2 regions of the Anaeromassilibacillus sp. Marseille-P3371 genome follow, and region 1 is predicted to be linked to the other one. Evidence: predicted binding sites of a transcription regulator. Region 1 holds the regulator's gene; the other holds the start of a gene.
What was found. The regulator NrdR, encoded in region 1, represses ribonucleotide reductase genes. The targets are predictions, from matches to a motif close to CACNANATNTNGTG.

Region 1 (15,785 bases):
AAGTGTTGTTCCAACGATCGTCTGCTTAGGGCCATTATATAGAAAGGGATCATAGTTAATCATCTGAATTTTGGGCAGTAAGGCCACGCCGATCCATACCATCCCGATAACGATAATTGCCAATGCAAAACCCGCGGTGCGCGCTACGGCTTCAATCCCTTGATATGCCGCATAGCACACTACTGCGATAAACGTCAAGGCGATCAACCAAACCGGCATCAGCGGTTCCATGATATTGTTTAAAAAAATCTGGAAAAAGGAGAGATAATAGCTGTCGATCGCCATGAAGTATAGCCCGTAAAATACGGCCAGCAGAATTAATCCCGGCTTTCCTACCAGCCGTTCTCCGCTGTCCAAAATATTTTCCTGTGGATTCCGGCGATGCAAAAAATAAAGCGGAAGAATCAGGACAAAATTCAGTCCTAACGCCAACAGGGCGGAAAGAATATTATCCATCATATTCTCTCCACCACCTAACAAAGTGTTATGCGTAAGCATAATTACACTTCGATTGACAAATAAGATGGCAAAGAGCTGTCCTGCACTGATACAATATCGTTTCTGCATCATAGTTGCTTCCCTTTTTGATCTGAATTTTTGATTTCGGAACCGGGCATGTTTTGTACCATTTCAACATCCCTGGCAAGAACACGCCAGCTCGCGCGGATAAGGACGTCGCGCATACTGCGAAGATGGAAAGGTGAGATCGGAGCGCTGTATGGAATCCGATAGACCATCTCCGCACAAATGTTGACCAACAATACCATCAGACACAACGCCAATCCCCAGAAGCCCAGAGTACCGCCTACTATAATGAATATGAAACGCATAATCGTAACCGGTCCGTAGAGGTTGGGCGTTACGTAGGATGCTGTAGCCGTCAATGCAATCACCATCAAGGTAGGAGCCCCTACTAGGCCGGAGGTCACCGCCGTTTCCCCGATGACCAGTGCGCCAACAATACTTACTGCATTGCTGAGCGGTTGCGGTACACGTAAACCAGCTTCACGCATAATCTCATAGAGAAAATGGATTACAATCGCTTCCAACATCACAGGGAAAGGGGTTGTTGCTTCGGACTGCGCGATCTTGAGCATCAACGCTTCTGGAAGCAATTCTGGGTGGAACGTTGTTGCGGAAACATAAAATCCCGGTAAAAATACCGCCAAAAAGAACGAAAAAAACTTTAACCAACGAGTAAATGTGGCGTAAAAAGGACGGAATGCATAGTCATCAAAGCTCTGAAAATTTTCGATGAACAGATGTGGAACGATTAGAACATTGGGAGTTCCATCGATAATAATCGCCACTCGGCCCTCATTGATCTTTCCGCATACTGTGTCCGGCCGCTCCGACAGTCCGACTCCGCTGAAAATAAAATGGCTGTTTCGCCGTACCAGCTGTGGAGAAATATACCCCGCAGCCAACACCGTATCGATCTGTAGATCGTTTAATCGCTTTCGTACCTTGCTAAGAACTCCTGGAGACACTGAATCCCGCAGATAGCACAGACAGATATTGGTTTTGCTTTCTTTTCCCACCGTAAATATCTCAAATTTGAGTTTTGGGGTGTGCATTCTCCTGCGGATCATGGACATATTGATCAAAAACGGTTCTACAAATCCCTCCCGTGATCCACGTTGCGTCACTTCGTTCTGTGGTTCGGATATCCCTCGGAAGGAAAAACCCTGTACACTAAAAGCCATCATACGGATACATCCGTCGATTGCAAGCAGAGCGAAACCATTCATCAATTTCTGCATCGCAGCGTCGTATGTGTCCACCTCTGCCTGATCCACTGTCGCCAATGTATTGTCACGAATGTACTCAAATTTTTTGACCGGGTCTTGGTCCAGTATGGTTGCATGCATGATTGGATTCATGATTCCTTGTACAATCACCTGCTTATTGACCATCCCTTCCAAGGTAAGAAGAGCCGCATCTGTTCCGGTGATTTGAAATTGGCGCACAATAAAGTCAGCGCTTCCATCAAACTGCTGATTAAAATAGGATAAGTTTTCTTTTAGAGAAGCTGTCATCATCGCAATCACCTCATCACGGTTAACTTTGCCAAACTTGCTTCTATTTATGCATGAGAATCCTTTGGCCAAATGCTTCGCATAAATCGTTTGAATCAGTCCATACTGAATATGGAAACAAAACTTCGAGAGAATGGTGGCATTGCAATGATTATTTCTCTTATTCGTACCCTGCTGCTATACATAGTGATTATTATAGCAGTGAGGCTTATGGGCAAACGCCAGATCAGTGAACTACAGACCAGCGAGCTGGTGGTAACCCTCCTGATCTCCGACATTGCGGCAATTCCTATGCAGGATACCGGTCAACCATTGGTGAGTGGTTTTATCCCCATTGCAGTGTTGGTGATGTGTGAAATTGCCGTCTCTGTTCTCATGCTTAAGATTCCAAAATTCCGTCGCTTGGTCTGTGGAAGGCCGATTGTTGTTATTAGCGATGGACGGTTGATTCAATCAGAGATGAAACGCCTGCGTATGTCTACGGAAGATTTAGGCGAGCAGCTTCGTCAAAAAAGTGTTTTCAGCTTGGAGGATGTTGCTTATGCCATCATCGAAACGAACGGCAAGCTTAGTGTAATCAAAAAGCCGGACAAGGAGACGCCAACCGCCGGCATGATGGGAGTCGCCCTCCCAAATACGGGGATTGAAACCGTAGTGATCAGCGATGGAGTTATCTCTGAATTTGCGACCAAACTCTGTAATAAAAGTTCCGAATGGATTCTTGGTATTCTTCACGCCAAGAATATCAAGCTGGAAGATGTGTTCATCATGACAGCCAACACAAAAGGAGATTACAATATCATTCCGAAAGAAAAGGAGGCGGTATCATGAGACGGCTCTGGGCCGCAGCAATTATATTAGTGATTCTGCTTGCCCTCTGTACCTGGGGATTGAGCACAACCATGAGCCTATCGGATGAATTGAATCACACGTTACAGGAAGCTTATACCGCCGCAGAGGAAGGCAATCTTGTCCGCGCGCAAGAGTTGAGTAATGAAGCACAAACCCATTGGAAGAAATTCCATCGGATTCTGTCCACATATATTCAGCACACACGTTTAGAAGAAATCGATCTATCCCTTGCATCTTTATCCCCACTGTTACAACATGGAGCCGTGGATGCGTTCAGTTCCGAGTGTGCTCGTACTGCCGCACAAATTGCCAGCTTGAGAGAGGCCGAAATGCCTATTTTAGAGAATATTTTGTAGTTCTTCCTCCTTTCTTTTTCATCCTATCCTAAAAAGGACTGTCCTGCTGTATATTTATCAGCAAGACAGTCTTTTTTCTAATATTTATAAATATCACCGATAATGCATTCTATTTTTATATATTTATGCATTGATTTCACTTACAAACAGCATCAAAACTGGAATTGAGAAAACCATGAAAAACACTACAAAAATTTACGACCTAGGACGAATTGGTGCAGAGGTGTTCCCACGGTTCCCCTTTTTCCTTTATCACAGCGCGGATTTTCTTGCTTGTATCTTTTGCATATCATTTGTTCAAGATAGGTTCTGACGGGTGGGCTTCAACATACTTCGCGCAAGATGGCTCCTCAAAATATCGAATCGCAGAAAGCCCTTTTCCCAACAACAATTTTCTTTATGATGTTGAAAAATCGCTCTATTCGTTTGGGGAATTGCTAAAAACACAAGAAGTGCAAGTGGGATTGCCTATATTGTGTATTTCCCTATATTTATTTCGGGGGCAACACTTCCTTACCTCCCTACTGAGAAGAAAAGGTGAAAATGAACTATTCCGCAGAATATAAGGAGCGATCGAGAATATGTTTCCCGCCTTTTGTAAAGTCGTTCTCTGCAAAGCAGCATTTAGCGCATATCGGGATTTTGGACGGAAGCAGAAGCAGGAAGTATCTTTTGATTATCTAATGTCTGAAACACCTTTTAAACCTTTTACAACAGACAACTACTTTAATCGTGCGATAAACTGACCGCCTTTGTCGTGCAAGGACAAGAAGTTATGACGGTAAGCAGAAGATTAGCAAACACATTATGCAGATTTCCGGTGCAAAGACACATTGTCCTACTTTTTTCTTGGCTATACGGACGAAAAAGTTGGGAACATGCATGGGCACAACAGAAGCACAGCAAATTACTAGAAGTTGGTGGTATCAAAATGGCTAAGAAAGGAATAGGAGAAAACCGAGCATGAGGAATAAGAAGCTGATACCCTTTGAGGTAATCGAAAAAGCCCTTGACGGAGAAGTGGAAGAGGTAGACGCAGTATTGCAGCGCTATGCCGAACGTATCAAATATCTGTCAACCTATCAAGGGCATCATATCAACGATGATATACAGGACAGATTAAAGGCTAAACCGATTGAAGCCTTATTGAAGTTTCGCTTCAACCGATAGGAGGTAGCAAAAACAGAAAAAGCTATCAAGGGTAAACTCATGCCCTTGACAGCTTTTGTGTCTTTGCTTTTGGGATGTCAAGAGAACGAAATCAGTAAACTGCTTTCGCCCTCAATTTATTATGGGATTGTTACGCAGTAGAGATTGATTTTCCTTTGATTTATGGGGGATTCAGAACGTTAAAATAACAGAGTAAGTTTTTTGTCTACCCTTAAAAATCGGCTTCTATTGCGTAACAGGAAAGAAAAGGCAGGCAACAAGCAATTACTTCTTACCCGTCTTTCTTTGCACTCTGTATGGCTGCTACCCTTTTATCCGTTTGTTGATACTTGAGTAGCTACCGAAAAGCGCCATCCTTTTTGATTTTTCATGGTGCTCTACGCGCTTTTAACATGCGATCCAGTTCTTCCTTGAATGTTGCAATATCTTTAAATTCCCGGTACACAGAAGCAAAGCGTACATAAGCTACTTCATCAATATTTTTTAGCTTTTCCATCGCATATTTTCCAATCAAGCTGGATGGAACCTCTCGATCCAATGAATTTTGTAAACTCCCCTCGATCTCATCCACCAGCCGTTCCAAAGTATCGATGGAAACCGGTCGTTTCTCACAAGCACGTAGAAGACCATTCAACAATTTATTGCGGTCAAAACTTTCACGGGATTTATCCTTTTTAATCACAATGATGGGAACCGTTTCAATCACCTCATAGGTCGTAAAACGTTTGCCACATTTTAAACATTCCCTACGCCGCCGAATGCGTTCTCCTTCGTCCGTAGGGCGAGAATCGATCACTTTACTTTCATCATAACCACAATACGGACATTTCACAGCTATAACCCCTCCACAACAAATTTTGTATGGTTTTATCAAATTGTAGCATATTTGTAAGAAAAAATGCAAGCCGTTTTATACGAATATGGTGTATTTTTCCTTCATGTCAGCTGTTGGACAATTTCTCTCGCTTCCTGTAACTCTGTAAGGTTTGAAAAATTTTTCCGATAAACCTCGATAATCAGATCGCCTTGGTAATGAAACTCCAGCAATAGATTGCGAAACCGCTGGAAATCAACCGTCCCCCGTCCGGGAAGCAAACAGTCATAGCCGGGTGCGTTGTCGTTGATGTGCACATGGATGATCCGTTCTCCCATGGCTTCACACATCGTGAAAGGGTCTTGCCCTGCCCGCACAGCCTGTTTCAAATCGATGACAAAGGCACATTCCTCTCCAAGATAGTCGCGCATCCGGCGGATAAATCCTGGCGACTCACTGCGGAATTTATTGACATTCTCCTGCGCTACTGTGATACCATAGCTCTGCCCCAGTTCGAAAAGGGCTGCATATCGCTCAAAATAGGTCGATTCCGAAATGTTGGCGCTGGCATAGTCCCGCTGGCCATGTAGCACAACGATGGATGCCCCCAAGTAGTTTGCTGCTTCAAAATAATGCTTATAAAACTCCAAACTATCCTGAAAACGCCGTTCATATTCGGAAAATAACAAAAAGCCTTCATAACCAGATGTAAACGGATGTACCGACTTGATCTCTGCCCCATAAACATCTGCCATTGTTCGCAATTCACGCAGGTAATTTGGCGTAAACTCTGAAAAGGTATTTAAAAACACTTCAAACAACCGGAAATCCATTGAAAGCAATGTCTGAAAGGAACGTTCCAATTCCAACGGATATAAACAGGCCGTGGAAATTCCCATTCGCATGATTGATACACCTCATCTTCCTACTGCTAACTATGAGCCATACTTTACAAGAAACTACTGTATCCTTCGAAAATATAAAGTAATTTTTCATCTAATTTTGATTCCTTAAAGGATTGGTCAACTAAAAATACCCGTTCATATTTTGTCAGCCTATGCTTACACTGCGATGTTTATTATACCATTCGTCCTTCAAAAAAGCCAGGTTAATCGTATAGAAGTCCGCACATACTAATGAAAAAAAGAAAGGCGGCATAAAACGATGGTACAAAATCAAAATGTTCAACTTTTAAAAGAGTTATATCAGGCTTCTCATATGGGGATCGAGGCGGCCAATCTGGTCACTCCCAAAGTAAAGGACGAAGGCCTTCGCGAAGAGATTGAACGGCAGCGTCAGACTTACAAAGGCCTTGCGGTCAAAACAGAACGCATGCTGGCAGAGGCCGGAGAAACCCCGGACCCCGAATCCGCCATGAAAAAAGCGATGCTCTGGGGTTCCGTTCAAATGAATACGCTTATGGATTCCTCTCCAACTCATATTGCTGAAATGATGATCAATGGGACAACTATGGGAATTGTAGATATGACCAAAAAACTCAATCAGCTCGATGAAGCCGATGCCGGCGCAAAAAAACTTGCAGAAGAATTTATTCGTGGACAGCAGAAATCGATTGAAGTATTAAAGCAGCATCTATCTTGATTTCACGCTTTGAATTCTTTATAATGGTAGGGAACGCCCATTGGCGTTCCCTATTTTTATGGCCAGGCCACCTGGCCTGCAAAAGGAGAATTTCCATGGCTTTGCTGAGTGCAAGCAATTTGAATAAATCCTATGGAACCGATTTAGTATTTCAAAACGCCTCCTTTGAAATCCAGGAAAATGACCGTGTCGGTTTGGTGGGCGTCAATGGTTCAGGAAAGACAACGCTGTTTAAGATTCTAACTGGGGAGATTGACGCGGATCGTGGCGAAATCTATCAGGCAAACGCCACCGTGTTGGGCTATATGGAGCAGCATGTCTGTCGCGATTTGGAACGCAGTGCATACAGTGAGGTTCTCACGGTTTTTTCCAGCCTTCTGGCAATGGAAAAGGAACTGGAAGAAATCAATCATGCATTGCAAGCACATCCTTCCGACGAACTGATTGACCGGCAAGCGCTCCTCAACGACCAATTTGTCCGCCAGGGAGGGCTCACCTGCCGGGCACGGGCACGTTCTACTCTTTTGGGCCTTGGTTTTGACGATGAGCAAATGGGAATGCCGATCGGTGTGCTGAGTGGCGGCCAAAAAGCAAAATTGCAGTTGGCTAAAATGTTGCTCTGTGGCGCCAACCTCCTACTTCTGGATGAGCCAACCAACCATCTGGACATTCCATCCGTGGAATGGCTGGAAGATTTTCTTCGCGCCTATTCAGGCGCATTTATCGTTATCTCACATGATCGATATTTTCTGGACCGCATTACAAACCGTACCTTCGAGATGGAAAATCACAAACTAACCCTCTATAAGGGGAACTATACCAATTATCTCCGCCAAAAGGAAGAGGACAACCTCGCGGTCCAGCGCAAATATGAGAATACAACGCGCGAGATTCACCGTTTGGAAGGGATTGTCGCACAACAGCGGCAGTGGAACCGGGAAAAGAATATCAAGACAGCAGAAAGCAAACTGAAGATGATCGAACGACTGGAAAGTACATTGGAGCGTCCAGATGAAGAAGTCGAATCCATCCACTTTGATTTTGGAATCCGGCAGCGTGGCGGCAATGATGTGCTTTCGGTGGAAAATTTGTCCCTTTCTTTTGGAGAGAAAAAGCTCTTCCAAGACGTCAATATGCATATTCGCCGCGGAGAACGGGTTTTTTTAATCGGCCCCAATGGTTGCGGAAAAACCTCCCTTTTCAAGACCCTTTTGGGGATAAATCACCCCACAAAGGGAGAAGTTCGCTTTGGCGCAGGAATCGAGACGGGATATTACGACCAGATTCAGGAAGGTCTTCATCCCGAAAAGAACGTATTGGATGAAATATGGGATAGCTATCCTCAGATGACGCAGACAGAAATCCGAAACGCTTTGGCAGTCTTTCTCTTTAGAGGAGAAGATGTATTCAAAAGTGTTGCCTCGCTCTCTGGCGGCGAACGTGCGCGTGTGTTATTGCTTCGTTTGATGCTCTCGCGCGATAACTTTTTGCTTCTTGACGAACCGACCAACCATTTGGACATCGGTTCCTGTGAAGCGCTTGAAACCGCTTTGCAAAGTTACGAGGGCACATTGTTGATTGTATCGCACGACCGCTATCTCATCAATAAAATAGCAGATCGCGTCTATTTCTTAGACGAAACAGGTGTGAAGGAATACATCGGAAACTATGACAGTTATCTGGAAAAAGCCAAGGCTACTGCCGTTCAGGAAACCCAAAAAGCCGCTCCGAAAGTAAACGCGTATAAACTTCGCAAAGAGCGGGAGGCTGCTATTCGCAAAGATCGTGCGGCTTTGCGCCGCCTGGAAACACAGATTGAGGAAACCGAACAGGCCATTGCAAACACAGAGGCAGAACTTGAGAATCCAGAAGTAGCAAGCGATTATCAGGCTACCATTGAGCTTGCGCAAAAATTGGAAGAATTGCGCGTGAAAAATGATGAGCTATTTCTCGAATGGAGTACCTTGAGTGAGAAATTGGGGGAATAGAGCTCCCTTATAAGAAAAAGCTCAGCCGGTTGGCTGAGCTTTTCAATATCCTTTAAGAATGCGCCTGGAACTGTGCCGCCTGTGTCAAGAAGTCCTGTGCCTCCGGCGCATCGCTTTCCACGACAATGTTGATCGGTTTGGAAAGATCCAGACTAAACACTCCCATAATGGACTTTGCATCAATCTTATATTTTTCCGTTGTCATCTGGATAGGAAACGGGTATTTGTTGGTTAGGGAAACAAAATTCTTGACTTCTTCGATGCTGGTCAGCATCACTTGTATCTGCTTCATCGCAAAAACCTCCATTCTTTTATTCTCTATTTTTCCATCATATCGCACACATACCGATCGGTCAATACAAAATTTGTAAATTTTTAGGAGCGATAAAATGAAAGTAAGCGTCATCACCCTGGGATGTAAAGTAAATCAATATGAATCGCAGGCTATGTTGGAACAGCTGGCCAGCGCTGGCTTTACTGCATGCGACAGTACAGTAGAAAGCGATGTTGTGCTCATCAACTCTTGTACAGTCACTTCGACGAGCGATCACAAGGTTCGCCAAACGCTACACCGCACTCGGCGCGGAAATCCCAACGCAGTGATCGTACTGACTGGCTGTATGCCGCAGGCTTTTCCAGAGCTAGCTGCGCAGCTGACCGATGCGGACGTTGTTCTTGGGAATTCCAACCGCCATGCACTGGTTCCAGATATTCTACAATATCTCTCTTCGCGTCAGCGCATTGTGGATATTGTTCCGCATGAAAACACCGCAACCTTTGAAAAAATGCAGGTCGAGCATTTCTTTGAACGTACCCGTGCATTTATTAAAATCGAAGATGGATGCAATCGTTTTTGCTCCTATTGTATTATTCCTTATGCTCGTGGCCGAGTACGTTCCAAACCCTTGGAAGAACTGCGTGAAGAGGTTGCCCAAATCGCTGCCAACGGATACCGGGAGATTGTTTTAACCGGCATCAATCTTTCCGCTTACGGACAGGAATTGGGATTGCATCTCTGCGATGCTGTAGAAACTGCATGCGAGCCGGATGGAATTGCACGGGTACGCCTTGGTTCCCTTGAACCGGAGCAACTCAGTGCGGACGTAATCGCCCGCCTGGCCAAACAGAAAAAACTTTGCCCACAGTTTCATCTCTCCCTACAAAGCGGCTGTGATGCCACCCTTCGACGCATGAATCGCCACTACACCACAGCGGAATATCGAACGATCGTGCAAAATTTGCGGGCAGCTTTTCCCGATTGTTCCATTACAACGGACATTATGGTTGGTTTTCCCGGGGAAACGGAGGAAGAATTTTCCCAGTCCCTGGCCTTTGCAAGGGAAATCGGTTTTGCAAAGGCGCATGTATTCGCCTACTCGCGGCGTCCCGGCACAAGGGCCAACGATGCGCCCCATCAAATCACGCAACGAGTTAAGGAAGAACGCAGCCGGCAAATGATTGCTGTCACCCAGCAAACGAAAGAAGCCTTTTTCGAGAAGCAGTTGGGATGCATCGCACCCGTGCTTTTCGAACAGGAGACCGCTGTAAATGTCTACGATGGTTACACCGCCAACTATACTCCAGTCAGGGTTTCCAGCGCAAAAGATCTTCGAGGCCAAATTCTCCCCGTCCGGTTGACCGAAGCCGATCGGGACTGTTGTTATGGAAAGCTTACTGAGGGGATTTAACCGGCGAATTGTTTCATGACATTTTCAACCTCTTCTTTGGTCTGATCGTGATTCAAATATTCCCAGCTATAGAACATAAATCCATCGCACTCCACTTGGCGCCCTAGAGAAACCTGCTGTGCCAGGATATTGTCCGCTTTTTTCCATGTCCCTTCGTCCGCATCTGAACCAGCTTTATACACTGCCAATCCAAAATACAATTTTACATTGGAAGCGGTTGTCATCTCGCGCCATTGCTCTGCGGCTACATCGTACGGAAGTACGGGATTCTCAAAATTGACATAAAGTTGCGGGCAGATATAATCCACATACCCGCGCACCGAACACCAGGCTTCTACGTCCGCGCCCATTTTCAGATCATTTGAAACATTGGCCTGCGGTGAGATTCCAAACTGTACGTCCGGATTTACTCCCTTGATTTCACTATATGTAAGGGATACCATTGCATTCACATTTGCCCGACGCCATTCCAACAGAGACAGGGGTTTTCCACCAGTGGAGACGGATTCCACATAAGCATTATACGCTGTTTCATCAAATGCTGGGTCCTCTGAGGGATAGAAGTAGTCATCAAACTGAATGCCATCGACATCGTAATGTTCTACAATCTCCTTTGCACCATCTGCCACCAGTTTTCGGACTTCTGGATAAGCAGGGTTGTAATATTTACCCGATGCCGTTTGAACTGTCCAGCCTGCTTTACTGGAATCCCCTTGCCAAACATTGTAGTTGTTGTTCTCAGCTAACGTCGAAGGAGTATCTCCGCCGGACTGAATACGCATCGGGTTGAGCCACGCGTGGAATTCCATCCCGGCCTTGTGTGTAGCTTCCACCATGTATTCCAATGGATCATAACCGGGGTCCCTCCCCTGGGTGCCGCCTACAATATGTGACCATGGATAATATTGCGATGGATACAAGGCGTCTCCAAATGGACGCACATGGACAACCAGTGCATTCATTCCACACTGTTTTGCTTCTTCTACAATGGCGTCAAATTTTTTTTGAAAGGCTTGGGCGCTTTTGTCCACCTCTTTGCTCATATCCAAGCTCATATAAGGAACCCATACTGCACGCATTTCATCTTTTGAGGCGGGCTCTACTGGGATTTCTGATGAAGAGGAAGTCTCTTGAAGGTCTGAAACATGACTTGACTGCCCCATAGGGGATTGTGCTGGAACATCCTCCTTTTTGCCAAAAAAGTTGACCGCCATGCAAAGAGCTACAACCCCTGCCAAAAGTCCAATGCACACCAGTAGGCTATGGCGGTGAAAGAGCTTGATTACCATCGATTGTTCATCCTTTCTCTTTTAAAGGTTCGGATGCACAACTTGCCGGATTGTGTAGTCCTCATCATTAAAGGCAGGAATAAAAATCAGAGGCGCATCCGAAAGGGGTCTACCGCTTCCGATTTTCATTGTACTCCAAAGCGTTTGACAGAAACGCGCAAATCATGTAGGATACAGCTATAGCATTTTGCGCGGTGAAAAAGAGGTGTGGCGGATGTTTTTTATTTTTGGTGTTGTCAGCGGTTTGCGCGATCTCGGTATTCGGTGTTGTACACTTCCCTGCTGTGGAACTGTACGGGCTATTCTCACCTGTAGTTTCCATCAGTTCACACTTTTTTTCATCCCGCTGTTTCGATTTCGAAGGCGATATTTTTTGACCTGTCCCTATTGTGGCTCCATCTATGAGCTTTCGAAGGAGGAAGGGCGGCGCCTAGAGCGGGAACCACATGCCCAGGCAGATCCTACTACACTTCGTTTTGTGCGGCAAAATGGGCGGCATTGTTGTCCGTACTGTGGATGCAATGTGGAGTGGAACAGCCGGTACTGCCCCCAGTGTGGCACTTTTTTAGGAGGAAAGCCATGAGATATGGTTTTATATGCTATTTGGTTTTCATCAATTTGATTGCTATCATTTTGACAATCCGCGACAAACACGCTGCCCAACAACATCATTGGCGTGTCCCAGAAGCGACGCTTTTGTGGGTATCCATCCTCGGCGGTTCCCTGGGAATGTATATAACCATGCGTTTGATCCATCATAAGACGCAACACCGCAAATTCATGTGGGGAATTCCGGCGATCTTTGTGGGGCAATTGGTAATATTTTTTCTAGTCATTCGATATGTCCCTTTTTATTGAAGTGAACGTCTTTGTAGCAGAAATCATGAACAATCCTCTTTATAATTGATAATTGCCAAAATAGAGCCATTGGACGCCGATGTTCTTTCGACGTCCAATGGCTCATTTTATCTTATCGATTCGCTTGATTAACAGTACAATCGCGGTGCCCAATAAAACCACCGCTTTCATTGAGATCACCAATGGGAATATTATGCACCATAAAAAGTATGAAGGATTTCCGGCGCTATACTTTGTGCCTTATATGTTGACAACCAATTCTGATACTCCGGGTTTTCCCATACAGTCCCGTCATCAAAGGTGATTTGCTTCATACACGCCAGCACATAAGCTACTTCATGGGATCCGTCCGACTGGTTCCATCCATCCCATAAAGACCAGCCACCATTCAAATCTTCTTTTTCACCCGGTAGTAATGGTTTTTCCGCTTCTGTAATGATCCATTCATATGATTCGTCACTTTGAGATGTAAATCCAGTAACCTTGTTTCCATCTGTCAATGCAATTTGTTGCCAAATAAGTTCTAATGGATTTCCGTCTTTGTCATATGCAAGACAGGCCATTTCGTAATCGGTTATTGTCTTATCTGAATTGTTGGTAATGATCCAGTGGAGATAAGGCCATCTACCGTCCGGATCGTCGTCCTCATAATACCGCATTTCCATTTCCTCAATGATTGCTGGGTTTTTCGCTACTTCTAAAGGAGTTGTCTGAGTCTGTGTTCCGGTAATGTTGTTGGCACTAGGGGTAACGACATCAGTCGGTATTTGTTGCACAGAATTAGGCGCCGATGATGTATATGAGCCTACACAAACGGCACCAAAAAGCAAACAGACTGCCAATAACACAGAAACCATAACCAATTTGTGCGACTGTTTTTTATATGTCATGATCGCTTTTAATCTTTCTTTGATTCGTTTTGCATCATCGCTCAACAGAAGGGAGACTGTTGTATGGGACGGCATTTTGTCAATCTTGATTGCGTTAAGCAACATATCTCCGTAATCAAACCTACTTTTTTTGTCTAGACACTTAATAACCGCTTCGTCGCAAGATAACTCGCAGTTGCGGTTAATCTCACGACTGACCCAATATACAACAGGGTTAAACCAATGGATACAAAGTGCAATCTGTACAAGCCATTTATACACAATATCCAACCGTTTATAATGGGTTAGCTCATGTTGCATAACAAGTCTTATATCCGTGTCTTTTAGGCTTGTGCCTGGCAGAATAACCATCGGCTGAACGATTCCGACAATCATAGGAGCGGGCACCCGTTCATTTTTTGCGAGGCTTGGTGCGTGTTTGATACCCATTATTTTGCAAGTTTCGCGATACATATTGAGCAAGTGAATATCATCAATTAAACCCGAACTATTTTTGATAAAACGTGTCTGGCGATAATAACGGACCAACTTCCGGATCAACAGTAAAATGGCAGGAACGAGCCACGCAATCCACCACCATCCTAACAGTGTTTCTTTTCTATCTTCCTGAGCAGTTACCATGGAAACAGACTCATTATTTGTTTGCTCTTCTGGTGTTTCGTCCGGCAACCGTAAAAAATGAACCGTATCTGAAGCAGACGTAGGGACATCGGTTGTTGTTATATGGCTTTCAAACTGATTAAAAATCATTCCCATTAGGCTAAATTCTGGCCCAAATGGAAGCAAAAGCCGAATAATTACAATCAAAAAAATATAATACTGCCATGTTTTACTCAAACGATCTTTAATAATTGGCCTTAGCAAAAGTAAGAGTAATGCTATTAAAGAGCCGGATATGGAAAGGGAAAGGATTATTAAAAATATCTCATTCATCTATCTCCCTGCCTTTCTGCCAAAACCTATATAAGTCCTCCAAATCTTCCGGGGTAACTTCCTTATAACTAACGAGGGCAGATAACAAGCCCTTTGCGTCGCCATCAAAGACTTTTTCGAGCAGTGCCATAGTCTTAGATTTTACATAATCGGCTTCTGAAACAAGTGTAGAATAGTAATATACCTCACGCTTTTCCTGCTTCAAAACTTTTTTCTGAACCAGACGTTTTAGTAATGTCTGGATACTCTGATTTCCTATATCAAACTTCACGCTCAACGCAGAGCGGATTTCAGCGTATGTGGTAGGTCCCCCCTTGTTCCAAACCACTTTCATAATTTCCGCCTCCGTATCTGAGATTTTATCAACCCTTGTCTCCAAAATTTTCACCTCCAATAAGACAGATGTATTATTAATTATATAATACATCTGTCTTATATATTTGTCAACGTCTTTCTCGTACGGTTTTTTGTCCTTTCGCTAACCAGTAAACTGGACAAGCGTTATATGCTCACGGTTTTGAAAACCTGCGCTAGCCCATTCCTTCCGGGCAAAAATATTCAGAAGCGCACGAAATGAGCCGACGCGAGTCTGTATCTCGCTTGTACGCAAAAACGCCGCCTATCGTCTCCAATAGCGGCGTTTTTAACGTAAGTTGACACCTGGTTTTCAGCTATTTTATTCTTTTGTCAAGTTCCTTTATACGGTTCCACAATACAAAACGACTCTGTATGGAATGCTCCACACAGAGTCGCAATTATTCTAAATCGTCCAATTAGCCCTTCGCTACAATGTTGACCAGCTTGCCCGGCACATAGATTTCCTTGACGATATTTTTCCCGGCAATCTCAGCCGCCACCTTCTCGTCTGCCTTGACCGCTGCAAACACATCGTATTTTGCCAAATCCGCGGCAATACGCAAACGCGCACGCACCTTGCCATTGATCTGCACTGCAATCTCGACCGTATCCTCCGTACATTTCGCTTCGTCATAGGCTGGCCATTCCTGCTCGCAAACCATACCGCCAAAATTCATGGCATTCCAGACTTCTTCGGTTACATGCGGTGCGAAAGGATTCAATAACAACGTAAAGATACGCAGCTCCTCGCGGGTGATGGAACCCTCTGCCGCAATGTCGTTGAGCAAACTCATCAACGCCGCAATTGCGGTGTTAAACTTCAGGTTTTCAATGTCCTCGCTGACTTTCTTGATCGTACGATGGAAAGGCGTTTCCATCTTCACCCGAATTCCCTCTCCATCACAGACAACGCCCTGCAAGTTCCAATAGCGCTCGATAAAGCGGCGGC
Region 2 (15,785 bases), 640 kb from region 1:
CTGGATCTGTTTCCGATATATAGCATAGTAGGCCTCCGTTAAAAGGATATTTTTTCTATGTTAAATTTGGGCAAAAAATAAGGCAGTTGAGCTGGCCGCCAAAACCAGCACAACTGCCTGTATTTGTCATAACACGCCTTCGTTTTTCCCATCAAAGCAAACCTTCTGTAAAAATACGAACCATCCGTCCAGAGGGCAGACTTTCACTTCACAGGGTCCCTTTTGGGAAACATGGTATCATCTTTATTCTGCATCCGCCTTTGCCTGCTCAATCACCTTTTGGGCCACCTGGGCAGGCGCTTCTTCATAACGGGTAAAATCAAACGTATAGCTGCCGCGTCCTTGTGTAACCTGGCGGACAAACGTACAGAAATCGTGCATCTCCGCCACCGGAACCTCTGCCTCAACGGTCTGTTTGCCAGGGCCTGCGGGTTCCATACCTAACACACGCCCGCGGCGTTTGTTGACTTCGCCCATGATGTCGCCCATGTTGGCGTCCGGGACGGTTGCGCGCAGAGTACCGATCGGTTCTAGTAGAACCGGGCCTGCCTGCGGCATACCCGCCTTATAAGCGAGCGAAGCCGCTGTCTTAAATGCCATTTCCGAAGAATCCACCGGATGGTATGAGCCATCGTACAGCGTCGCACGCAAGCCTACCACTGGATAACCAGCCAATGGGCCATGAGCGATACAATCCTGCAAGCCCTTCTCGACCGCTGGGAAGTACCCTTTCGGAACAGAACCGCCTACAACGCGCTCGCCAAACTCCAACCCTTCGCTGTCGCAGGGTTCAAACTCGATCCAAACATCGCCGAACTGGCCGTGGCCACCCGTCTGCTTTTTGTGGCGGCCCTGCACCTGAACCTTTTTGCGGATGGTTTCACGGTACGGCACGCGAGGCTGCTCCAATGTGACCTCTACCCCGAATTTTGTCCGGAGTTTCGAGACGATCACATCCAAGTGCTGCTCGCCCAAACCGCTGATAACCATCTGATGGGTTTCTGCATTGTTCTCAAATTTAATAACCGGGTCTTCTTCTATCAGGCGGAATAGACCCTGGGCGACTTTATCTTCCTCGCCCTTTTTCTTGGGCATAATCGCCATGGAAAGCGTCGGAACCGGATAGGTAATTCCATCCAATGTGACCTTGCGCGTCGGGGAACACAGCGTATCGCCTGTGGAGACGTTCCCCAGCTTGAGCACCGCACCGATGTCTCCGGCTGCAATGCAGCTCATTTCCTCCTGCTTTTTACCGCGCATCATGACCGTCTTGCCAATGCGCTCGATATTACCTGTACGCATGTTCATCAGCTGTGCATCCGTGGCAACCTTGCCGGAGATGGTCTTGAGGAAGGACATCTTTCCGACAAACGGGTCTGCGATGGTCTTAAAGACGATGGCTGCGGTTGCCCCGTCCGGATTGACGGAGAGCTCAACCGGATTGCCGTCGATATCCGCTGCAAGCTCGCCGCTCTTTTCAAGCGCCGAGGGCGCCAACCAGGTCAAGCCATCCAGGAACTGCTCCATGCCGCGCATCAGGAGCGCGTCGCCACAAAACACCGGAGAGATGGCGCCGGATTTGACACCTTTGCTGACACCAACGATGACCTCTTCCGGCGTAAACGGTTCGCCGGAGAAGTACTTTTCAAACATCTCGTCGCTGGTTTCCGCCACTGCTTCATAGATTGCTGTGCGCAGGCCCTCCAGACGGTCACCCATGGGAGGCATTGCCACTTCGACGGGTTTTCCGTTGGAGTAGTCGTATGCTTTATATTCCAAAATATTGATGTATATGTTCGCTTTTCCATCTTCAATGTATGGGACAACTACCGGACAGACCGAGGGGCCAAAGCTGGCCTTTAGATCCTCAAACACACGATAGAAACGTGCGCTCTCATCACACAGGCCGTTGACAAAGAAAATCTTCGCCAACCCGCGGGAATCCGCCGCTGCCACTGCCTTTTCTGTACCCACGTTGACGCCATCCTTGCCGGAGACTGCGATCAAAACCGAATCTGCTGCGCGCACGGCTTCACACATTGCGCCTTCAAAATCGAACAGGCCGGGGGCGTCCAATAGGTTGATCTTATGATTTCTCCACTCCAACGGGGCAACTGCCGCGCTGACGGTTGTCTTTCTTCTGATTTCTTCCGGGTCATAATCGCATACGGTATTCCCTTCGCCAACCTTACCAAAACGGTCTGTAGCACCGGAAAGATAAAGCATCGCCTCCGCGATGGAAGTCTTTCCCGCTCCGCTATGCCCCGCGATTGCAATGTTCAGAATATCTTTTGCATTGTACAATTTCACCTTAAAAACTCCTTTCAGGGGTTGATTGGTACAACTTTACAATTGTTCAATCAAATTAATAACAATTATATCGTATTCTCACAAACATTACAAGCCAAAAAGCAAAAATAAACCGAGTAGAACGCAAAAGTTTTTCTCCAAAAGTTATAAATTCCACATATGTCTCTGTATATTTTACACAAACGGCGTTCTTTGCTTCGGCTAAATGTGCGAAAATAGGAGGATTCCCCCGGAAAGAACCGTCTTTCCATACGAGGCCATTTCCTCTTATGCGCAGAATGCAACAAAAAGCAACAACACGAGCGCATCCAGTTAAAGACGGGAGAGGCGCCGCTTGCGCGACGTCTCTCCGTTTAAAACACAATATTTCCTACATAGGGGCTTTTTGTACGGTCCGCACAAGCTGGAGCTGTTCACAAGTTTAGCTGGTGGCTTTTTTCTTGCTTTTCCGGTGCCTAATCAAAAAGAGGGTGTCCCAAAACTATGAATTTTAGATTCATAGGAGAGGGACATCCTCTTTCTGTTTTCTGTTTGGAAAAATATTTGAGTTTCAAAAAAATGAGGGTATCCTTCCGTCATTTCATGACTTTTGGGACACCCTCTACAGATTTCATTGAGAAGTATTACAATTATGCTTTGCCCTCGCAGCCGAGAACCGTCTTAATCTTATGCTCCACAAGGCCCTGAATTGCGTCACGCGCAACGCCCAGATACTGGCGGGGGTCAAAGTGGGACGGATTCTCTGCAAAATACTTGCGAACCGTCGCAGTCATTGCAAGACGGAGGTCGGAGTCCACGTTGATCTTGCAGACAGCCTTTGCTGCCGCTTCACGCAACATCTCTTCCGGGATGCCGATTGCATCGGGCATCTGGCCACCGAACTGATTGACCATCTGCACAAACTCCGGGAGGACAGAGGAGGCGCCGTGCAGTACGATCGGGAAGCCCGGCAGGCGGTTGGAAACTTCTTCAAGAATATCAAGGCGCAGCTTCGGCTTCTGGCCGGGTTTAAACTTGTAAGCACCGTGGCTCGTACCAATTGCAATCGCAAGGGAGTCCACGCCTGTCCGTGTTACAAAATCCTGAACCTCGTCCGGGTCCGTAAACTGTGCTTTGTCGTCTTCTACCTTGACGTCGTCCTCAACGCCGGCGAGCTTGCCCAGCTCGGCTTCTACCGTGACGTTGTACTTGTGTGCATACTCTACCACTCTGCGAGCTTCTTCCACATTCTCCTCATAGGGCTTTGCGGAACCGTCATACATAACGGAAGTGAAGCCGTCGTCGATGCAAGCCTTGCACATCTCAAAGGACGGGCCGTGGTCCAAATGCAGAGCAACCGGAATGTCCGGATTCTCCTTGACAGCAGCTTCGACCATCTTTACCAGATAAGCCGGATGCGCATATTTACGGGCGCTGGAAGAAACCTGCAAAATCACAGGGGCCTTCAGCTCCGCACAGGCGCTCATAATGCCCTGGATGATTTCCATATCGTTAATATTGAACGCGCCGATCGCATAGCCACCGTCGTATGCCTTTTTGAACATTTCCTTGGTATTTACCAATGCCATTGGAATCACTCCTATCTTTTAGATGCCTTTATTATACCGCACATTCTACAAAAAAGAAATACCTTTTGGCAAAAAAGCAAGCAGAGAATGGGTGAGATTATAAGCAGAGGCTAACCAAATAAAAGCCCCCTCCTATTACATCCTTCGTGAACGTCCAAAAAGTTATTTCATGCAAAAAGGCACAGGCGAAAACCCCACCTGTGCCTGAAATCGACGATTGCCTTTTCCCTCTCTTACGCACTCACAGACCGCTCCCCCGAGGCAGTTGTACGAATGTAGTGAAATAGATATTGCTGTGCAATTCCAGCGTACGGACCAAAGTCCTCCGGTTGTTTGCCCGGAAACCATTCCTTCATAGCGCGCTTCATCCATACATCCATGGGGAAAGCATCCAGCCGGTGCAGTCCATAAAGCAGAGCACAGTCCGCCACCTTTGGGCCAACCCCCACGATGGTCATCAGCTGTTCACGCGCTTTTGTAAGCGGTTGGGTCCGAAGGCTCTCCAAGTCGATCTGTCCACCCGCCACTTTTCGTGCTGCATCGAGTATGTACCGTGCCCGGAATCCACAGCGCAGGCACGCGAGTGCTTCCTCGTTCTCGCGGGCAAGACGATCCGGCCTTGGGAAACACAAAATACCGGACGCCGTCTTCTCGCCGAACGCCTGGCAAAGGCGCGCGACAATCCCCTTGATTCGAGGAATATTATTGTTTTGTGAAATAATAAACGAACAGAGCGCCTCCCACGGATCTTGCTGCAAAATACGGATACCAGGGGCAAAAGCTGCTGCTTTTGCCAAAACCGGATCAACCTGTGCCAGTTCATCCCGAATGGCCGCGTAATCGCGGTCCAAGTCAAAATAGACGCGCCAAAACGGATCTTTCTCGGCCTCCTCTGTGTGGTTCTCCGCTATGCAGAGTAAACGCCCTCCAGCAATTCCCCGATAGGAGCCATCCGGTTGTCTGTCCCAGCGAAAGCACTGTCCACATTCCAAAGTCGCTGTTAAATCAAAATCGCGCAGAACGGACATTTAAGCCTCCGGTTCAACCGTGATTCCTTTGCGATAGAACGGCTTTTTGTCTTCGATTGCCTCTTTGCCAAACTTTCCGCTCGACGGCATCAGATCCAGGAATTCTCCCGCCTTCATTGCCTTATGGCAAGCGTCGATGGTCGCCTTAAAGAGTTCTTCCTGCTGTACCCCCTGGGTGAGGCTGACAATTACCAGATGATGCGGCTCGGTGGCGTTGGCCTTGTAGTTCGCTGTGAACAGCCATGCGCTGAGCACTTCGTTGCGAGTTTTAAAGAAATCGCAGAGCGCCTTTACCAGTTCTGTCGGATATGGATCGGGCTTGGACAGCACAACCATGTCGGGGCTGATCGGACGCTGCTGAAGCGGATGGGCGATCTGCTCCATGGTGTTGGTGCGGATCACCAAGTTCTGCGTCGATGGATTGACTACAAAACCCGCCACCTGGCCTTTCTGGCCATGTACCAGCGTGCGCAATTCGGAGAAATCGAGGGTCATCGTGTCCTCTGCATCCGCTGCCCACTTTTTAAGCTCGTCCATATCAGAGAACATAGCAAAAAAGCTCTCGCCCTTTGTGGTAGTCGCGGCCCGGAACTTGACCTGGGTCTGCTGGTTGGGCGTTCCATCTTCGGATTTTCCGGTCAAGGTCACCGGGGTGATGTAGCGCATTTTGCGCATTTCTTCGATGAGTTCCAGTTCGTCTTTCCTTGTTTTATTTGAATCAAACTGCTTGAGCTTGCTGATAAACGCAGGATTTTGAACAGGTTGGTTAAGCTGCATAAATTGGTTCCTCCTAAAAATTTGGTATTTGTATGATTATATCCCTATACTCCTATTTTTGCAAGTAAAACACGACGCTCTCTTTGTATTATTTGCTATAAAGCGTTAAATTTAAGTGGAAAATAAAAATATTTGAATCTCTCTCTTGACAAACGCGCCTCCGATTTCTATAATGAAATCAACAAAAGAAACCGTTGAGTAAGGAGAGTACATAGGCAAAGCGCTCAAAAGAGAGCCACAGGTGGTGTGATTGTGGTGGGCAGCGGTCTATGGAATGGGCTTATGAGGGCGGGGCGAACGGATGAAATTCCCAGTAGCTTCCGACGGGATCTCCACCCGTTACCAAGGGAGCGCACATGGAAGTGTGCGGAACAAGCGGCGTGAAAACGCAATCCGGGTGGTACCGCAGGAGTAAATGCTCTTGTCCCTGAGAGGGGCAAGGGCTTTTTTGTTTATCTGAACAAAGGAGGAAACGACCATGGCAAAGATTCCACACAGATTTAATTTAACAGAGGAGCAAATCCCCACACAATGGTACAATCTGCGCGCGGATATGAAGGATCAGCCCGACCCAATGCTGAACCCGGCAACTTTTGAGCCGATCAAGACCCCAGAGCTTTATCCGATTTTCTGCGAAGAACTGGCGGCGCAGGAGATGGACAGCACGACTCGCTATTTTGATATTCCCGAGGAAGTGCTGAACATCTATAAAGCCTACCGGCCCTCCCCGCTGAACCGCGCCTATGACCTTGAAAAATACCTTGGCACACCGGCAAAGATTTACTTTAAGTTTGAGGGGAACAACACATCCGGCAGCCATAAGTTGAATTCTGCGGTCGCGCAGGCCTACTATGCCAAAAAGCAGGGGATGACCAGCTTGACCACGGAAACCGGCGCCGGGCAGTGGGGAACCGCCCTTGCTGAAGCGTGCGGATATTTCGGAATCCCACTAACCGTCTTTATGGTAAAGGGCTCTTATAATCAAAAGCCATACCGCAAGGCGATTATGCAGACCTTTGGTGCAAATGTTATCCCCAGTCCAAGCGACACCACCCAGGTGGGCCGCGCTATCCTGGCAAACAATCCAGACACGACGGGAAGCTTGGGTTGTGCGATCTCCGAAGCAATCGAAGTGGCCACCACGACCCAGGGGTGCCGCTATGTGCTCGGTTCGGTTCTAAACCAGGTCCTATTGCACCAGTCCATCATCGGCCTGGAGGCCAAAAAGGCCATGGATATTCTCGGCGAGTACCCGGATATTGTGATCGGTTGTGCTGGCGGCGGTTCCAACCTGGGCGGCTTGATCGCCCCCTTCATGCAAGATAAGCTTTTGGGCAAAAAGAACCCGTATTTCATCGCGGTCGAGCCCGCCTCCTGTCCGTCCCTGACCCGCGGCCTGTATGCGTACGACTATTGCGATACCGGAAAGGTCACGCCGCTGGCGCGCATGTACACCCTGGGCAGCGGGTTCATCCCCTCTCCGAACCATGCGGGCGGTCTGCGTTACCACGGCATGTCCCCGATCGTGTCCAAACTCTACCACGACGGCTGGATCGACGAAGCCCGTTCCGTCGAGCAGACCAAGGTATTCGACGCGGCAATGCTGTTTGCGCGCGTGGAGACCATCCTTCCCGCACCGGAGTCCTCCCACGCCATCCGCGTGGCGATCGACGAGGCCCTCAAGTGCAAGGAGACCGGCGAGGAAAAGACCATCCTGTTCGGCTTGACCGGGACCGGCTACTTCGATATGGCCGCTTATACCTCCTACATGGAGAAGACCATGACCGATTACATCCCGACCGACGCTGACTTGCAGCCGGGCTTCGATTCCCTTCCAAAGATTCCCGGCCGCCCAGCGGAACCTGCCCGCGATCCCGCGCCGGCACGCCGGTAATCCGATGGTATTGTATACAACCTTCTTTTTTAACCTGAAATCCGATAGAAAAACAGAAGCTGGAATCCATTTTGGGTTCCAGCTTCTGTTTTTCCGTTTTTGGCTTATCCGGTATTCTGTGGAAAGGAAATCACATTACCCACGTGAACCATGGCAGATCCACCGGTGTGCAATCCCGGTTTGCATTTTGGGGGATGCCCCGCATTTGGAACATGTATAGATATTATATACGTCCATTGCCTCGCGGGTATCTTTCCCATAGGCATAATGTACACAGTCCCGTTGTTCGCCGCCCGTCCGCCAGCTTCCATCTTCCACTTGGACAAACGCACAGTCCGTCTCCCCGCAGGCGGGACATACCGCTCCCGCTGCAATTTTCATTTCCAAAATCTTTTCTCCGTCGATGTACAGACCCGCGCTCTCGCCCGGCTGCCCGACCGCTTTGACCGCATAGACGGCCTGCCCGTCGGCAAACCGCTGCACCGTCCCGGTCTGCGCCACAGTGCCATTCCCGCTGGTATATCCCTTTCCATAAGTTCCGTTCAACTTGAGTGAAAACGCTACGGCTGCATCCTTTGGCAAAACGACCACTGTGCTGGAATTCACATCTTTGCCATCCATTGAGACGCTGGTCCCGCCCGCCGCCTGTGCCGGCGCGGCGCCCGCCGGTAAAAGGAACGCCAGAAACAGGGTCAACAAAATCGCACGGCCTGTCCCTCTTTTGTTTTGAATGCAGATCATCGGATTTCCTCCCATCCAAATGGTTTCATCGAAGGTAAAAGCCAAATCATTCTCCGCTTGATTAGCTTTAAATTTACTAGCTTTAAAATAACACACTCATTATAAGTTTTTTCCTTATGTGCATCTTTTTCACAACGACATCGTGCACTTCAAAGCCCTTCTTCTTGCCACCGGGTTCGATTCGATCTTCCATGTCCGGGAAGGATTCGATGGAAACATTCGCTTATGACAAAGTCTCATAGGAAAACGGCTCCTCCAGCACATCCTCCAGGGATTGGTAGAGCTCCGGAAACCACTGGCCCAAATCCACCGGGGTATAGTACGCCCGATTGTCAAAAGTGATTGTGTGGGAACCGGTGATAAATACCCGGTGGACATTGCCGGTTTCCCTTGTGCGGAACCGGAACCATCCGATGGTCCCGTTGCCCAGCGGCGGGAGCGACGGATAGCAGGGGAGCTGGTTCCAGCGCCCGGCAAACATCTGGATGTCCTCCGGGTTCTCCGTCTCCTTCTGCAAATCCATCCGTGGGATCGAAGAGATCACCAGCCGGTCGACAGCATCCCCTTGTATCGTCGTATTTCCTGTAAAAAACCAGATACAAAACAATACTCCTAAAGCAATAACAATTCCTATTGCTTTTTTCCTGTTAGAGTTTTTAAGTTTCTCGAATACCATATCAAGCGATCCTTATAAAACTATTTTCGATTCTCTATGATCTACTATCCAATCATCTGTTGCATCCCACTGGAATTCATATTGATCCTAACGCCACTTTCTCCATGTCCGTCATTCACAATCGCGTAATTGCTTCCGCCTGCCGACTCATAGCCATACCCAGTGACATAGTGATCTCCCAGCTCAGCATGTCCTCTTACACCGAGGATAAAAGGTTTATCACTTGTAACATAGGATGCTACAAGTGATATACTGGGATTGTCCATAGAAATATCCGCACCATTTAGTCCCTGCTCATCTAAATGTTCTCTAAGTCCGCTTAATACAGTACCAAGAATAGCATGTAACGGAATAAGGTCAGTCATATCGATTATGAATTTCTTTCCATCACTTGTTTCCAAATCACTTGGTATATATCGCATATCATAATAATATTATCATATCTTAGCCACATAGAAACAGCTACAGCGCCGCATCTGCCATCTGGATTGTAGGAGTAATTTGGCAATATTCTCGATATTGTCTGTGTTACCCTAGCTACACGTGTAACAGCCTTCGTTTCAATATAAGATGATGGAATTCCATACCATTCAGTTGACTCTAAAACCCATTTTGAAACAACAGATTTCGTCAGAGCGTTCTCTAATTCGTTATTGGCTACCTGCTGATAATCGTTTAAAGGGCCATCGTAATACAGTTTGCTTCCATCCAATTTATAATAGGTATTGCTTTCGAATGAATATTCAGGAACATCATAGTTGTCAATATGAATGATACTATAGCCACCATCTTTAATAGTAAAAAGCAATGCGTTAACTTCGTCATTTATGTCATAAAGTTCATAAGGTTGAGATAACTTTCCTTCTTCTAAATCTAAAAAATCTTCAACATATTGTGTTAATTGTTTATACCGGATTTGTAAACCATCATCTGAATCAATTTTGGCTTTTGTTAGAGCTGAAAAGTTGCATGCAAGTACCACTATAGTTACACATATTATTGCAAAAGTCCGTTTAATCGCCCTTTTCATTTTAAAGTTCACTATTATTTTTATTAGGCCTTTAATAAAAGCTTTTCTGCGCGCTAGAATAAATTTTTTAATTTTAAATTTTCTTTTCAAATATATTTTATAATAATATTCTCTATTTTTCAATAATTCTATTTATTTCATATATTACAAAAATGACACAAAAAGAGCCGCCCTCCGTTCCCGCATTTGGGACCGCAAAGCGGCTCTTTTTTTATTCTTCATCCAATTGCTCTACAACAACCCGCCCCTCTGCGCGGGTGCGGTTCATGTCGATCACACGCTGGTTGCTGCTCCCGCGGAAGCGGAGCGTCAAGTCGCGCTTGTCCTGCTCGTAGCGGCCGTCAATCAAAACATCCGCCTGCCGAAGCAGTTCATCCGTATCCGGATTGTGCTGGTCGATCAATTGCTCATAGGTGTACCCCGTATAGACGGTCACGTCCAGGCCGCACGCGTGGATTTTACGCGCCAGCTCCGCCAACGGCGCCGGTTGACAAAAAGGCTCTCCTCCGCTGAAGGTCACCCCTTTTAACAGCGGGTTCTCCCGCAGCTCCTCCAGAAGGTCGTCCGTGTCCACCATACGGCCGCCGAAAAAATCATGTGTCTGTGGGTTATGGCAACCGGGGCAGTGGTGTGGGCATCCCTGTGTAAAGATCACATAGCGGATGCCCTTTCCATCCACAATCGACTCCGGTACAATACCGCTAATTCTTAGAGAGGCCATGCTTCACACGGTCGTGTTCTTCCGCGCGCTTCGCATCGTTGAACCGGTCCATCGTGCCGACCAAGTAGCCGGTAATCCTGCGGATTCTTTCAAAGCCGACGCCCTCGCCGACCAAATTTGCTGTTACATGAGTCGTTGCCATCATCATCAAACTCCTTTTCAGATTTATTTTCATTCCAAATGTGTTCTATCAACATTTACTCAAGTTTTTCCTGCAAAGTGTGGCACGCCGGGATAGCGCTTGCGCAGCTCATCCAGCTTCTCCATGGAAATTCCTTCCCCTTCATGGCGTCCACACCGCGGGCAAACGTCGTCAATCACGCCGGTATAACCACAGATCGGGTCACGGTCTACCGGATGGTTTACCGAACCGTACCCGATGCCGGCCTCCTTCATGCAGCGGATAATGGACTCAAATGCATCCACATTCTTCGCTGTATCGCCATCCAATTCCACATAACTGATGTGGCCTGCATTGGTCAACGCATGATAAGGTGCTTCCAACTGAATCTTTCGATAGGCATTGATCGGATAATACACCGGAATATGGAAACTGTTGGTGTAATACTCGCGGTCCGTAATTCCAGGGATAATGCCATACTTTTTTTTGTCAATACGGACAAAACGGCCGGACAATCCTTCCGCAGGCGTAGCCAAGAGTGTAAAATTCAACCCGCGTTTCTCGCTCTCGTCATCCATACGCTTGCGCATATAGCCGACGATCTCCAGACCAAGTTTTTGGCATTCTTCGCTCTCCCCATGATGCTTTCCGGTTAGGGCCTTCAAGGTTTCAGCCAAGCCGATAAACCCGATGCTGAGCGTACCGTGCTTGAGCACCTCTGCAATATTATCTTCCGGGCCCAGCTTATCCGAATCCAGCCAAACCCCCTGTCCCATCAGGAAGGGGTAATTGTACACCTTCTTGCTGCACTGAATCTGGAACCGGTGTAACAGCTGGCGAATCACCAGATCAATGCGCTTATCGAGCAGCTCGTAAAAACGCTTGATGTCGCCCTTTGCTTCAATACCGATGCGGGGCAGATTGATGGAAGTAAAACTCAGATTGCCGCGCCCACACGTAGTCTCATGTGTACGGTCATGCACATTGCCCATCACACGGGTCCGGCAGCCCATATAGGAGACCTCCGTATCATAATCGCCTTCTTTGTAATACTGGAGGTTGAACGGCGCGTCGAGGAAACTGAAATTGGGGAACAGCCGCTTTGCGCTTACCCGGCAAGCCAGTTTAAAGAGGTCATAGTTCGGATCTCCCTCGTTGTAACTGATTCCCTCTTTCACCTTAAAAATCTGCACAGGGAAGATGGGGGTTTCCCCGTCGCCCAAGCCGCGGTCTGTGGCAAGCAACAGGTTTCGAATCACCATACGCGCCTCCGGGGACGTATCGGTGCCGTAGTTCAAAGAGGAAAATGGCACTTGGGCGCCTGCACGGGAATGCATGGTATTCAAATTGTGCACCAGTGCTTCCATCGCCTGATAAGTAGCATCATTTGTGCTGGTAGTCGCCGCCTCCACTGCATATTGATGCGCCTCACGGGCCTCTGCTTCTGTGATTTCTTCAAAGCCGTTCTCCCGTTGATGGCGCGGCAGATAAGCGATCACCGCCTTGCCGTATTCGTCGGTATTGCCGAGCTTTACCGGGCCGGGCAGATCGTTTTGAACGGTAGATGCCAACGCCTTGGCATCGCTCATGGACATTCCCTTTGTGATATGGAGATATTTCGCCAGTTCACGATAGTACGCCTTGCGGAAGGTCTTGGCAACGCCCGGCGCCATGGAATAATCGAAATTGGGGATACTCTGTCCGCCGTGCATTTCGTTCTGATTGGCCTGAATTGCAATACACGCCAGCGCGGCATAACTGCGGATGTCGTTCGGCTCCCGAAGGAAACCGTGCCCTGTACAAAATCCACCCTTAAAAAGCTTGAGCAGATCAATCTGACAGCAGGTTTCTGTCAGCATATAAAAATCTTCGTCATGGATGTGGATATCGCCGTTGATGTGCGCTGATGCAATATCCTTTGGCAGTACATAATTGTTGATAAAGTACTTGGAGCCCTCAGAGCCATACTTGAGCATGGTTCCCATGGCTGTATCGGTATCAATGTTTGCATTCTCGCGCTTGATGTCCACGTCACGCGCATCCCGAAAAGTCAACTCTTTATAAATATCCATCAGGTCTCCTTCAGCCTGACGAATCTTTGCATGCTCCGCGCGGTACAAGATGTACGCCTTTGCAGTCTTAGCATAATCTGCCGCAATCAACATCTCTTCCACTTTGTCCTGTACATCCTCTACCGTGGGGATCACGTTGTCTGCAAATGCATCTGCAACCTTTTTCGTCAACTGATCCAACGCTGCACCGGTCATTCCTTCATCGGTAACCGCAACATTGGCTTTAAAAATGGCATTGCGAATCTTTTGGGCATTGAACTCGACCACAACGCCGTTTCTCTTTTTTATTTGAAGTGCCACAGCTTCCATCCTCTCTTTCGACATCCAGCGGGAATATCCCGGGCGGCTCTCCGGTCCGCTGGGGAATCTTTCTGACCGATGCCGGCTTTTCCTTTTCACAAAGGGTACAAAAAACTTTTTGCACCGTGCGCTTACCAGCAGCTCTCTTTGGCTTTATTCTGCCCGCATCGTTTATTTGTATTTACAAGCTCCTTTTACCAGGATTGCATTTTACTACATATTGGGGTTCATGTCAACATATAGTCTGACAAATACTAGATGTCGTATTTGCTGAAAACACCCATCTAAAAAGGGCCCAAATCGCCGGAAACGCGCGGAAGAAGCCGTTCTTGCTCTCCGCGCGTCGATTCCATTCTGTATAATTTGTTCCCATTTTGTACCAAAAAATTTTTTAAACATTCCTGCTAGGAGCACCGGAATTGCGATCCGCCAACCATACAAAAGGAGTTCTAGGGCCTCCCTGTGTGCTTTTGGTCAACCGGATAGTGTGCATCCCAAACTTTCCGCAAACTGAACCGCCTGCTCCAAATCGATTCGGGTGTTCTGGAAACGCATCCTCCGCACATCCACACCGTTTAATTTGGCGCCGCGCAGATCCGTTCCTTTCAAAAAAGCATCTGCAAATACGGCATGTGAACAGTCACAGCCGCGTAGATCCGCTTTTTCCAAGTTGGCGCCTTGAAAAAATGCATGAGAGAAGCAGATTCCTTGTAGGTCCATCATGCGCAGGTCACAGCCATCAAAGACAGTATCCGAAAAATTTCCGCCGTGGAGCGTGAAACCTGTTAGATTGGCGCCGGCAAAACTGCTGCCACTGCACTTACAGTCCTTCATTTCTGCGCTAAACAAACTGGCCCCGTTAAACGTACAGTTTTGGAACAAGGTAGCGATATGGACGCTTCCATTCAAAGCGGCAAACGAAAAAATGCAGTTCAAAAAGGCACAGTCCCGTGTGAACAACCCACTCATCGCCGCCCCGTAAAACCGGCAGTTGACAAAGCGCACACCGCGCAGTTCCCGGTCCGCAAAATCCACATCGCCCAGGTCCTGCCCCTCATATTGTTTGGCCGTCAATGCAAGTTCCATGGTGTTCTCCTCCGGTCAAGGCTTGCGTAGCCGTGGAACGATCAGCACTGCTACCAGCCAGAACAGTTCAAATAATAGCAGAGCGGCTGTACTGAGTTGTTTGAGGCCCGAATAACAGGCCAGAAATGCCACCAGCAGAAAACCTAAAACCACCGCCACGGTCTGTAGGGCAATCGCTACAGAGATATTGCTGCGCTGCCGCACACAGGCCGTCAGCATACGCATCATAGCGGTTGGACGCCCTTTGGTTGCCAACAGAGCATCGACACGCTCATCCGGCTCCTCGACCAGGTCCATGTATTCTTTGCCCAAGCGTTCTGGCAACACGCGAACACCGTGTTCATCCAGATCAAACACCTGCGCCAGCAAGCGTGGAGTGATGTTTGGGTCACAGGTGCGCACAATCAAGCTGATACCGTTGTCCTCCATCCGGCGAAGCTCGGCCGCACGGCGGCGGTCCGAATTATAGGAGAGAACAAACATTGCAACCAGATCTCCGCCCGAAGCCAAGTATACCACCTGTTTGCCGCCCAGCAAATACTTTTCTTCGTAATCCCTTGACGGAGGCTCAATGCCGTACGCCTTGATTAAATCCCGGTTTCCGACCAGAATCCGGCGGCCCGATACCCAACCGACGACTCCTTTGTCATCCTCATAGCTGAGGTTTTCAATCTTTGGGAGCATATCGTGGTGGCTCTTGATGATTTGATCAAACAAGTCGCTCAGAGGGCCGCCTGTCGCGCACATCAGCGCAGTTGCGTCCACAATGGCGTCATCGATCCGTTGCCCTCCAAAAGTTTTAATGCCATTGAGAATCACGGTTCCCTTCGGGAACAGATCCTTCGCATCCAACACCACAGCATTGGCGGTGGAAAAATGTTCCACAGCGGGATACCCAACCACCATTGCTCCACAGCGTGTCGCCAATTTGCTCAGCCGCGCGAGGGGAAGATTTACACTCAACATGTTCATCATCGGTACGCTGATACATGTGGCCGCTGCAAACACCGTAATCGCACCGATCACGTCCTGGTTCAAAACATAATATACAATACAGAGTACCAACGACAGGATAGCGCCAATGGGCGCAATGATGTGCGAACTTTGGTCACTGGGATCATTTTCATAACTTAAACTCAAAAAATGCTTTAGGAAACCTGCTTTGTTTTGATACGCAATAGCAGGGGTATCCGCTACACAACCTTTTGCCATTTGCAGCGCCGTGTTGTGGTCATCAAAATATTGCACCGCATATTTCTGATCCGGCGATGCGACAAAGCGGAAGTTGTGCCGAATGCGTTTGATGAGCGAAAATTTTCCCGCGGTATTCAAGAAAAGCGCTGCAGAAGCCAACGCTGCATAGGCATGGACGCTCGACGAAGCGACGCTCTCGGGTGCAAAAAGCAAGGCGACACTTTGAATCAGCGCTGCAACCGCAGCAACCGCCACGCCGCTGTCGGA

Region 2: the regulator NrdR is predicted to act here: its motif matches at 13,450-13,463, upstream of B9Y59_RS01545 (anaerobic ribonucleoside triphosphate reductase).

The regions. Positions count from the first base shown of each region.
Region 1 is NZ_LT835157.1:1,167,957-1,183,741, reverse strand. Features, by position in the region: gene B9Y59_RS04040 (GerAB/ArcD/ProY family transporter) at 1-570, opposite strand, end outside; gene B9Y59_RS04035 (spore germination protein) at 567-2,042, opposite strand; gene B9Y59_RS04030 (DUF421 domain-containing protein) at 2,187-2,870, shown strand; gene B9Y59_RS04025 (DUF4363 family protein) at 2,867-3,247, shown strand; gene B9Y59_RS04015 (helix-turn-helix domain-containing protein) at 4,211-4,417, shown strand; gene nrdR (transcriptional regulator NrdR) at 4,785-5,249, opposite strand; gene B9Y59_RS04005 (sugar phosphate isomerase/epimerase family protein) at 5,354-6,136, opposite strand; gene B9Y59_RS04000 (hypothetical protein) at 6,396-6,833, shown strand; gene B9Y59_RS03995 (ABC-F family ATP-binding cassette domain-containing protein) at 6,929-8,821, shown strand; gene B9Y59_RS03990 (HPr family phosphocarrier protein) at 8,874-9,113, opposite strand; gene mtaB (tRNA (N(6)-L-threonylcarbamoyladenosine(37)-C(2))-methylthiotransferase MtaB) at 9,211-10,509, shown strand; gene B9Y59_RS03980 (glycoside hydrolase family 10-like protein) at 10,506-11,798, opposite strand; gene B9Y59_RS03975 (zinc-ribbon domain-containing protein) at 12,013-12,381, shown strand; gene B9Y59_RS03970 (DUF1294 domain-containing protein) at 12,378-12,656, shown strand; gene B9Y59_RS03965 (M56 family metallopeptidase) at 12,848-14,479, opposite strand; gene B9Y59_RS03960 (BlaI/MecI/CopY family transcriptional regulator) at 14,472-14,858, opposite strand; gene leuS (leucine--tRNA ligase) at 15,253-15,785, opposite strand, start outside.
Region 2 is NZ_LT835157.1:523,754-539,538, reverse strand. Features, by position in the region: gene B9Y59_RS01595 (elongation factor G) at 244-2,310, opposite strand; gene fba (class II fructose-1,6-bisphosphate aldolase) at 2,940-3,878, opposite strand; gene B9Y59_RS01585 (DNA-3-methyladenine glycosylase family protein) at 4,112-4,906, opposite strand; gene B9Y59_RS01580 (enhanced serine sensitivity protein SseB C-terminal domain-containing protein) at 4,907-5,683, opposite strand; T-box leader at 5,869-6,115, shown strand; gene B9Y59_RS01575 (TrpB-like pyridoxal phosphate-dependent enzyme) at 6,162-7,577, shown strand; gene B9Y59_RS01570 (YheV family putative zinc ribbon protein) at 7,713-8,318, opposite strand; gene B9Y59_RS01565 (hypothetical protein) at 8,542-8,994, opposite strand; gene B9Y59_RS01560 (hypothetical protein) at 9,039-9,359, opposite strand; gene B9Y59_RS01555 (hypothetical protein) at 9,365-10,147, opposite strand; gene nrdG (anaerobic ribonucleoside-triphosphate reductase activating protein) at 10,236-10,745, opposite strand; gene nrdD (anaerobic ribonucleoside-triphosphate reductase) at 10,726-10,890, opposite strand; gene B9Y59_RS01545 (anaerobic ribonucleoside triphosphate reductase) at 10,947-13,247, opposite strand; gene B9Y59_RS01540 (pentapeptide repeat-containing protein) at 13,713-14,324, opposite strand; partial or broken gene B9Y59_RS01535 (hypothetical protein) at 14,340-15,785, opposite strand, start outside.